Regions from separate parts of the Clostridium sp. B9 genome, predicted to be linked through region 1. Evidence: riboswitches for the same ligand, from Rfam matches in the RefSeq annotation. Region 1 holds a riboswitch; each other region holds the start of a gene.
The links. A riboswitch is a leader RNA that binds a small molecule or an ion and turns the genes downstream of it on or off. The one in region 1 is predicted to bind thiamine pyrophosphate.

Region 1 (3,290 bases):
AGCTATTCTTATTGCTTCCTCAGCATTAGTTGCCCCAGAAGTATTAGGAAGTAAGATTACATCCTTTGGTATATTTTGAAGAATATCCTCTTCCTTATTATCTAAATCTACTCTTCTTAAAGCTAGTGTTATAACTTGTGCCCCACTTCCTTTTAGCACATCTTTTATTATTTCATTTGAAGGATACTTTCCTGATCCAACAAAAAGTCTATTTTTTATTTCTACTCCACCTATGATTAACTTGTCCATTTTATACTTCCTCCCATTTCTCTACTGCAATTTTTAAAACTAAGTTTGCCATATGATTGGCACATATAGCTACTCTTGGAGCCATAAGCCCATCCCCTTCCTTAGCTTCATTAACTTCATCACCACAAAGATAAAACTTATCTGTAATCTTCCTTGTCTTTATTAAATTAGAATCATAAAATCCAGCCATACCAGAAGCTGCTATTAGGTACTTTTCTCTCATATTTCTTAAAACATAATTAGAAAGCATAGCCTTATACTCAGCATTATCAAAAGCTTCTAAAACTACATTAACCTCATTTAATACATCCATATTGTCTTCTGTAATAAGCATGACTTCAGCCTCTACTTTTATAAAGGGATTTATTCTCTCTATATTCTTCTTTAATGCAAGTGATTTAAACTCTCCTATATCATCAATGTAATATTGTTGTCTATTTAAATTTGAAGGCTCAACCACATCAAAATCTATAAGTTTAATATATCCAATACCTAATCTTGCTAGAGAAATAGCTATGTTTGATCCAAGTCCTCCACAGCCTGCTATACAAACCTTAAGTTTCTTAAGCTTTTCATGAACTCCTGGGCTATGTCTTGAAACCATTAATGCTTCCAATTCATCTTTGGTTGGAACAATTCCTTTCTTTATAAAAACAACTCTATCATTTTCTTTTAACACCTTATTTTCATTTATTGGATATCCATTTAAAACAACAATATCTGCTTCCTCTAAAACCTCTTTCTTTAAAGAATATAAATCTTTACTTTCGCAAACCTCAATCCACTTTTCATTAACTTTTACTTTCATAAGCTCTCAACTCTCTAAAATACTATTTCTAAATTTTCTTTCCCTTAAATATTTTAATAAGAAACTTTATATCTAATTAAAATATAATCACACGCTCTTAGCCTCCACCTACAAAAGCTATTATTTCTATAGAATCTTCATGATTTAATAGGATTTCATCAAAGTCTTCAACTTTAATTATTTCTCTATTCAACTCAACTACTACTCTATTTTTATTAACATTTAATTTTTCTAACAAATCAGAAATAGTCTTTAAATCCTTTTTATCCATTTGCTTTCCATTGACTTTCATATTCCCACCTCTTTTCCTCTTAATATTGCTTTAACCCAAAGAAAAAAGGTTTAGCAATTATTGCTAAACCTTTTAAAAAATATATTCTAATCAATCATAATATCTCTATTGACTATGATGAATCAAAGTCTAAAATATACTTCCCTACGTTGGTATTAACCAAATCAGGTTATTAGAGTTAGGATTTCTCCCTCTCAGCTTTTTACAGCACCCCTAGCAATATCTTAAAATTTATTTAATTTACTTTATAATACATCAATAGAAAATTTTTATCAATTATTTTTTTCTTGTTTTTTTAATGTTTTATTTTTTGCAGTTATTAATTTATTATTTAACATAAATGTTAGTATTAATCCAACTAAAGCTATTATTGCACATGTTAAGAATAACTTAGTATAACCTGTATTCATTGTATGTTGGAATGCACCCTCTATTGCTCCTTTAGCACTATCTAATTTATCCATATATGAATTTTGAATCATATTTATATTCACATGAGGATTATTTGCAAATTTATCTCCTAAAGCTGCAAATTGAGACTTAACCATTTCCTTTACAATACTAAAAATATTAGTAACACTTGCATTGCTCATTGCATTTGATAAACTTGTAGATGCTCCACTTGCATTTGTCATGGCATTTGACATTCCATCCATATGTGGCATAACTTTTTGTAATGCATCTGGAACTCTTCTTCCTGCATCTGATATAAAGTTAATAAGTATATTAGGTGATACTGCAATACCTATTGATTTAACTAAGGATACTGCTGATTGTCCTACTGTAGCTTCTTTATCTGGAACTAAACTCAGCATTAAATAGTTTATTGGAGTTCCCATAGAGAAACCTAATCCAAATCCCATGATAGCTAGTCCTATTATTAAATTCATCATACCAGGATATTTTGTTGTTATGTATCCTTGATAAAGGTTACCTATTATAACTAAAAACAAACCTGTTAATAATACTTTCTTAACCCCTATTTTATCAATAAACTTACCACCTAAAGGTGCTGCAATACCTACAAACACTGCAAATATAGTAGTTATATATCCTCCACTTCCCATTGGTGTTTTTAATATATTTTCACTAAATTGAGGAATGAATACTGTTGCCATTAATCCACAACCTACTACAAAACTTAATATTAAAGTTATTGCAATCTCTTTATTAGTAAAATATGATAAGTTGATAACTGGATCTTCTGCTCTTTTTTCAGCCCAAACTAACACTGGTATTGAAATCACAAATACTAATAAATATGGCCAAACTTCAGTTGATTTTATTGAATTCGTAAAATCATAGAATTTTAAGTTTGTAGCTCCGTACATTAAAGATAATATTAACACAGCCAATACGCCTGAACCTAATAAGTCTAATTTCTTAGCCTTTTCAGTTGAAGTATTTTCTTCTAATCTAGTTGCTAAAAGTAATATTATTATACTTATTGGAACATTTACCAAGAATAAAAATCCCCAGTTTTTATCTCCGAATATAGAAAGTATCCCTGAACCTAAAGTTGGTCCTATAACTGTTGCTATTCCATATACTCCACCAATCATTCCTAAAGCTGATCCTCTCTTTTCCACTGGGAATGATGTTCCTATATATGCTGTAGCTATTGGCATTATACCACCGCCACCAATTGCTTCTATAACTCTTGAAGCTAATAGGAATGAATAACTACCTACATAATCTGAAACTCCACATAATAAAGAACCTAATCCAAATAAAATTATTGATACCATGTAAACTTTCTTTCTACCAAATTTATCAGAAAGTTTACCCATTATTGGCATTGAAACAGCATAAGCTAAAGTATATATTGTTACAACCCATACACTAGCATCTTGTGAAACATTTAATCCATTAGCTATTATATCTCTAGCTGGTGATACAATACCTGAATCAATTGCTCCCATAAATATACCTAGTAGAAAT
Region 2 (3,290 bases), 1.1 Mb from region 1:
ATGTTGAGAAACATCTATTCCTAAAACTGATTTAGCTCCTGCTATACCAGCATTTAAAGCAAATGAGCCAGTGTGAGTGAAGCAGTCTAAAACATCTTTTCCTTTACAGATTCTATGCATAGCAGCTCTGTTTTCTTTTTGGTCTAGGAAGAAACCTGTTTTTTGACCATTCTCAAGGTCAACAATGTATTTAACACCATTTTCAACTATTTCTACATCTGTATCAAATGGTTCAGTTAAGAATCCTTTAGTTTGTTCTAAACCTTCTATTTCTCTAGTCTTTATGTCACTTCTTTCATAAACACCTTTAGCGCCGTACTCTTCAACTAGTATTTTAACTACTAAATCTCTGTATTTATCCATACCTAAAGTTGAAATTTGTATTACATAGTAATCTTCAAATTTATCTACAGTTAAACCAGGAAGAAAATCAGCTTCTCCAAATATGAATCTGCATGATGATGTATCTATTACAGTTTTTCTGTATTCCCATGCATCTTTAAATCTTCTTTTGAAGAATTCTTCATCAATTTCTTCATCTATGTTTCTTGTCATTATTCTTATTGTTATTTTACTTCTATCGTTTATGTAACCTTTTCCTAGGAAATATCCTTTATGATTATAAACTTCAACTATATCTCCGTTTTCGTAGTCTCCGTCATATTCGTTTATTTCATCAATGTAAATCCAAGGTCTACCTTGTTCAGCTTTTTTATTCTTGCCTTTGTGTAAATAAAACTTACTCGCCATTTAAATAGCTCCTTCCAAAATAATTCTTATAAGATTATAACACATAATAGGCCTTTCAATAGGAGAAATGCTTATATAATTTTTATCAAAAACTTTTAGAATAAAGATAAGGTTTTGAATATATATTTTAATAAGAGTAATTTTTAAGGAATGAATAAAGTGATAAAGGCTATTGTTTTTCCAACACCTAAAAGGTTGAAAAGATACATAAAAAATACTGACTTTAAAAAGAAGGCTAAAGAGTTTGCTACTCCAGAGAGAGCATTAATCTATGGAACTATAGGAACGGGAGTAGCTATAATTTCATTAAGTGATGCACCTGCGAAGCCTTTTGTTATCGGAAGTCTTCTATATCATGGAGTTGCTTATGAAATTTTAGAAAAATGGTATGATGAATATGGAAGTGATGAGGAGATTATGAAAATAATGATGCAAAATAAAAATTACTGGAATCACTTTCGAATAATGTGATAAATAATAAAAAACTGGAATTAGTAGAAGAAAAATAATATAATAAAGAGGAACTTTATAGCTAGGGGTGCCTTTGGCTGAGAGATAACATTTGTTATTAACCCTTAAACCTGATCTGGGTAATACCAGCGTAGGAAAGCCTGTTTAAGAGTTTTATAAGAGTATTAACTTAAGATTATAGTAACTTTTTTTATAAATAAGCTGCATCCTACAGGATGTAGCTTTTCTTTGTTTCTATACCTTTTATTTAACTTTTAGGTAGTCCTTATTTGGCTGTTTAGTTTAATCATAAAGATTAAAGGAGATATCTATAATATGAGATTTACAGAAGAACTATTAAAAGAGGCTATGCCAATATGGGAGAAATATTTAGATCACCCATTCATAAAAGAAATTGGAGAGGGAACTTTGGATAAGGATAAGTTTAGAGAATACTTAGTTCAAGATTATCTTTATTTAAAAGAGTATGCAAAAGTATTTTGTGCAGGTGTAGTAAAAGCTAGAACTATGGAAGAGATGAGATTTTTCTATAGATCAACAAAGGGAACTATGGAGGATGAAACTGCAGTACATATTGAGTACTTGAAAGATTTTGGTATATCAGAATTAGAGGCTGAAACTAAAAAGTATAAAAGTACTACAATAAGCTATACAAGCTATATGCAAGGAATAGCTTTAACAGGGGATATAGAAGATATAGCAATAGCGACACTTCCTTGTACATGGAGCTATAGTTTTATAGGGAGACATATTGCAGAAAAGTATGCAGACAAACTTGAAAAAAATTTCTTTAGAGCATGGATTGATGAGTATTCAGCACAAGGATTTACAGAGTTTACGAATGAGTGGATAGAATATGTGGACAAGACTTGTTCAAAGCTATCAAGAGAGAAGAAAGACAGATTAATAGATATATTTAAGAGAGCCAGTCTTTATGAGTTAGATTTTTGGAACATGGCTTATGAAGAAGGTGAAGAATAATGAGTGTATATTTAATAGGTGCTATTTCAGTAGTATTATTAGTTTTATATTTTATGGATTTAAGAAAGCATAAGATAACAACAAAGGAAATAACTATGATAGGAATGAGTGTAGCTATTTCATATGTGCTTTATATGATTCCAATTGTTAGATATCCTCAAGGTGGAGAAATTACATTCTTTTCAATGTTACCAATAATGTTACTTTCATTGGTTTATGGAAGATCAGTTGGTGTAACTGGTGGATTAATATTTGGACTTTTAAAAATACTAAATAGTGCATTTATAGTTCATCCTATACAGTTTTTATTAGATTATGTTTTATCAAATATGGCTTTGGGACTAGCAGGAAGCTTTGGGGTTGATAAGAAGTACAAGATATTCTTAGGGTCACTTATGGCAGGTTCTTTAAGCACATTTATATGCATAATATCAGGTGTAGTTTTCTTCGGACAGTATGCTCCTCCAGGAATGAATGTATGGATTTATTCAGCTATATATAATATTAGTAGTGCTGGATTAGAAAGTTTACTTACTGCTATAGTATTAACAATAATGCCAGTAAAATTATTAGCAAAAAGAATGAAGCCAGTAGCAAATAGAGTTTAAATATATTAAAAGTTAAAGTAGAAAAGTATAGTAGGTTGTATCAAAATATCTTATAAATAAAACTTATAAATGATATGAATGGAATTAAGAATTTGTTCGAATGTATTTATAAGTTTTATTATTAGGAGTTGATACAACCTATTTTTAGTTTTGGAAGAAAGTTAACTTTATATTATAATGAAACTAAGATTTGTTTTGAAAAGGATGGATAAGAGATGAATTTAATAACTCTTGAAAATATAAGTAAGAGCTATTCAGAGAAAATTTTAGCTGATAATGTGTCTTTAGGAATAAATGAAGGAGAGAAGATTGGGCTTATAGGCGTTAACGGAACAGGAAAATCTTCTTTCTTAAAAATAGTTGCAGGAGTTGAAGAACCTGATGAAGGAACTATAACAAAGGCAAATAGAGTAAGAATAGAATATCTTGCTCAAACTCCAGACTATGATGATAACGCAACTGTTTTAGAGCAGGTTTTTA
Region 3 (3,290 bases), 1.6 Mb from region 1:
CTTCTGCCATGTTTCCTAGTATGTATTTATTTAAAACTCTTACATCCTTTAAGCTACTAATTCTTAAGTTATCTTTAAAATCCTTAAGTAATATCTGACTTTCAACATTAAAACCAGTTTTCTTTTCTACAAATACCATTCTAATACCAGACATTTTTATCCCCCATTCAAAACACGAACATTATTTATTATTAATTATTAATCATTCGTTAATTAAACATTACCACTCTAAACACGTATTGTCAACACTTAAAATTATTCAAACGTTCGTTTTTTGCAAGTTATTTTATACATAAAAATCATTTTTACAATAAAATAATTCGTTATTATGTATAAAAATAGAGATATATAATTAGTTTTATCAATTCAACTTTCGTATTTTAATAAATATGCTAGAAAGTAAATCTTAAAACTAATAAATATATCTCTTATAAAATTAGTCTTCTCTTAAAAGGTTGATATCTTTTCCTTCAAGAATTTTATTCATATTTCTTATTGAGCACATCTTTCCACACATAGTACAACTATCCTTATGCTCTGGTGTAGATTCTTCTCTATATCTTATTGCTTTCTCACTGTCTATAGCTAATGAGAACATTTCATCCCAATCAAGTCTTTTTCTAGCATTACTCATATTATTATCAACTTCTCTAGCTCCTTTAACTCCTTTAGCTATATCAGCTGCATGAGCTGCTATTTTTGCTGCTACTATTCCATCTTTAACATCATCTAAATTAGGAAGTCTTAAATGTTCTGCTGGAGTTACATAGCAAAGAAAATCTGCCCCATAAGTAGCTGCTATAGCGCCCCCTATAGCACTTGTTATATGATCATAACCTGGAGCAATATCAGTAACTATTGGCCCCAAAACATAGAATGGTGCTCCATGGCAAAGTTTTTTCTCTAAAATCATATTCGCCTCAATCTCATCTATTGACATATGACCTGGTCCCTCAATTATAACTTGTACATTTCTTTCCCAAGCTCTTTTAGTTAATTCCCCTAAGGTTATTAACTCTTTTATTTGAATAGCATCTGTTGCATCTGCTATTGAACCGGGCCTACAAGCATCTCCTAAGCTAAGTGTTAAGTCATATTTTTCACATATATCTAATAATCTATCAAAGTATTCATAGAAAGGATTCTCTCTGTTATTTAACTCCATCCAAGCAAAAAGAAGTGATCCTCCTCTTGAAACAATATTTGTTAATCTCTTATTTCTTCTAAAAGTATTTATAGTTTCTCTATTTAAACCAGCATGTATAGTAACGAAGTCAACTCCATCCTTAGCATGCTTTTCTACAACATCAAAAAATTCATCTACAGTAATATCCTTAAGCTCCTTATCATAAAAACCAACAACATCATACATAGGAACAGTACCTATCATAGCAGTAGAAATCTCAACAAGTTTTTTTCTAAAATCATAAGTTTTTCCATAACTACTTAAATCCATTATGGATTCTACTTTCATTTCTATAGCTTTTTTAACCTTATCTAACTCTAAATCAATATTTGCACAATCCTTAGAAATTCCTAGGTTAACATTTATTTTTGTTTTTAACCCTTGTCCTACACCTTCTGCACTTATGCTTTTGTGGTTCTTGTTAGCTGGTATTACTATTTTTCCTTCAGCCATTAAACTCATTAACTCTTTAACATCAAAGTTTTCTTTTTCTGCAACGATTTGCATTTCCTTTGTTATTATGCCCTTCTTGGCAGCATCCATTTGTGTTGTATAATTCATAATTAGTTCTCCCTTTTTTATTATTTCTTAACTGCGCAGTTAAATTAAATTTAGGATCCTATTTATATATTTTTATATTTTTATAAAAAATAAAAGCTTGCCATAAGGCAAGCTTAATAAACACTTAAATAAATATATTTAACACCTAAATGTTTAAATATAAATAAACAATAGTTCTTTGGCTTCCCTACGGTAGTACTAACTACATCAGGTTTTAAGGGTTAGACAGACAGCTGTCCTCTCAGCACATAAAATGCACCCCTAGCACATACGATTAATTTTATTCATTTTTTCTCATTATATTCCTATTATTTAATAAATTCAAGTATATTTACTATTTTTATTTATCTAATATTTCTTACTCTTTATCCCATTCTAATAATCTTACACTCTTCTTGCTAAAAATTATATATATTTCTATCTAATTAATCTAAAAACCAGTATGACCAAATCCCCCGCCTCTATTTACACTTTTATGTTTTGAAACGTCATCAGTTTCTATAAAATTAGCCTTATAATATTTAGCTAAAACCATTTGAGCTATTCTATTTCCTTTTTTTATGTATATAGTTCCATAAGGATTTCCATTCTTATCTAAATATATATAAGTCTTTAATAGTTTTCTATATGCTCTTGCGCCTTCTTCTTCATAAACACTCATATCATTCCCTTTTGATTCCAAATAATCCTTTAATCTAACTTCTGTATAATTATTTTTTAAATCCTCTAATATTTCAATGTTATTAGCAATTTCATAAGGAAGATTTGCTATATTATAATTATTTTCTAATATTACAGATATGTTACTTATTGAATCTGCATCAATAGTCCCTATTGAATTAGAAATTTTTAAGTTTGTTCTTAATGAAAGTCCACTTCTTGCTCTAATTTGTATTTCCATATTATCAGGAATTGCAAATTTTAAGTTTAAGGGAATTGCAACTTTCTCAAATGGTCTTATAACCATATCCCTTGCTGCAAATACATCTGCACCTGCCGCTAAAGGAGTTTCATATTTTGGAGTTTCTCCATCTTGTTCATATTGGATATATACGTCTCTGACTTTTTGTTCACCAGCCATATAATCACCACCCTTCATGTTAATTTTATTTTAAATTTTACAATTTCACAAACTCTGAATATACTTAAAATAATATATAATTAGCACTTTGTTAACATTTTATTAATAATATTTTTAATTAACTTATAATTACAGAACTTTTCTCTATATAACATAAAAAGCTTAGAATAAAATTCTAAGCTTTCTTACTAATCACTATTTACAAACTTTTCCTATTAGAATTATATATACAAATTCCAGTAACAAATCCCGTTAAAGCAATAACTATAAACCATGAAATTTTAAACACATATATTCCAAAGTAATTAATTGTCATAATTACTAGAACTGCCAAAACCAAATGTAAAATCCATTCCCATTTATAATTAATTTTAAAAGGGTCAAAAATTTTCTCTGTTAAGCTATACTTTTTATCAATAAATCCATATAATATTGCACCAATAATAGATGAACCTACAAATA

Region 2: linked by a shared signal. The riboswitch ahead of tenA (thiaminase II) and the one ahead of thiS (sulfur carrier protein ThiS) in region 1 are both predicted to bind thiamine pyrophosphate.
Region 3: linked by a shared signal. The riboswitch ahead of thiC (phosphomethylpyrimidine synthase ThiC) and the one ahead of thiS (sulfur carrier protein ThiS) in region 1 are both predicted to bind thiamine pyrophosphate.

The regions. Positions count from the first base shown of each region.
Region 1 is NZ_JBNWKA010000003.1:2,670,800-2,674,089, forward strand. Features, by position in the region: gene ACQZHJ_RS11655 (thiazole synthase) at 1-249, opposite strand, end outside; gene thiF (sulfur carrier protein ThiS adenylyltransferase ThiF) at 251-1,057, opposite strand; gene thiS (sulfur carrier protein ThiS) at 1,155-1,349, opposite strand; TPP riboswitch at 1,474-1,574, opposite strand; gene ACQZHJ_RS11670 (MFS transporter) at 1,622-3,290, opposite strand, start outside.
Region 2 is NZ_JBNWKA010000003.1:3,792,510-3,795,799, reverse strand. Features, by position in the region: gene ACQZHJ_RS17180 (class I SAM-dependent rRNA methyltransferase) at 1-750, opposite strand, end outside; gene ACQZHJ_RS17175 (hypothetical protein) at 901-1,221, shown strand; TPP riboswitch at 1,275-1,375, shown strand; gene tenA (thiaminase II) at 1,537-2,202, shown strand; gene thiT (energy-coupled thiamine transporter ThiT) at 2,202-2,810, shown strand; gene ACQZHJ_RS17160 (ABC-F family ATP-binding cassette domain-containing protein) at 3,026-3,290, shown strand, end outside.
Region 3 is NZ_JBNWKA010000003.1:1,043,780-1,047,069, reverse strand. Features, by position in the region: gene ACQZHJ_RS04740 (phosphoribosylformylglycinamidine synthase) at 1-154, opposite strand, end outside; gene thiC (phosphomethylpyrimidine synthase ThiC) at 437-1,747, opposite strand; TPP riboswitch at 1,915-2,020, opposite strand; gene ACQZHJ_RS04730 (dUTP diphosphatase) at 2,178-2,828, opposite strand; gene ACQZHJ_RS04725 (hypothetical protein) at 3,028-3,290, opposite strand, start outside.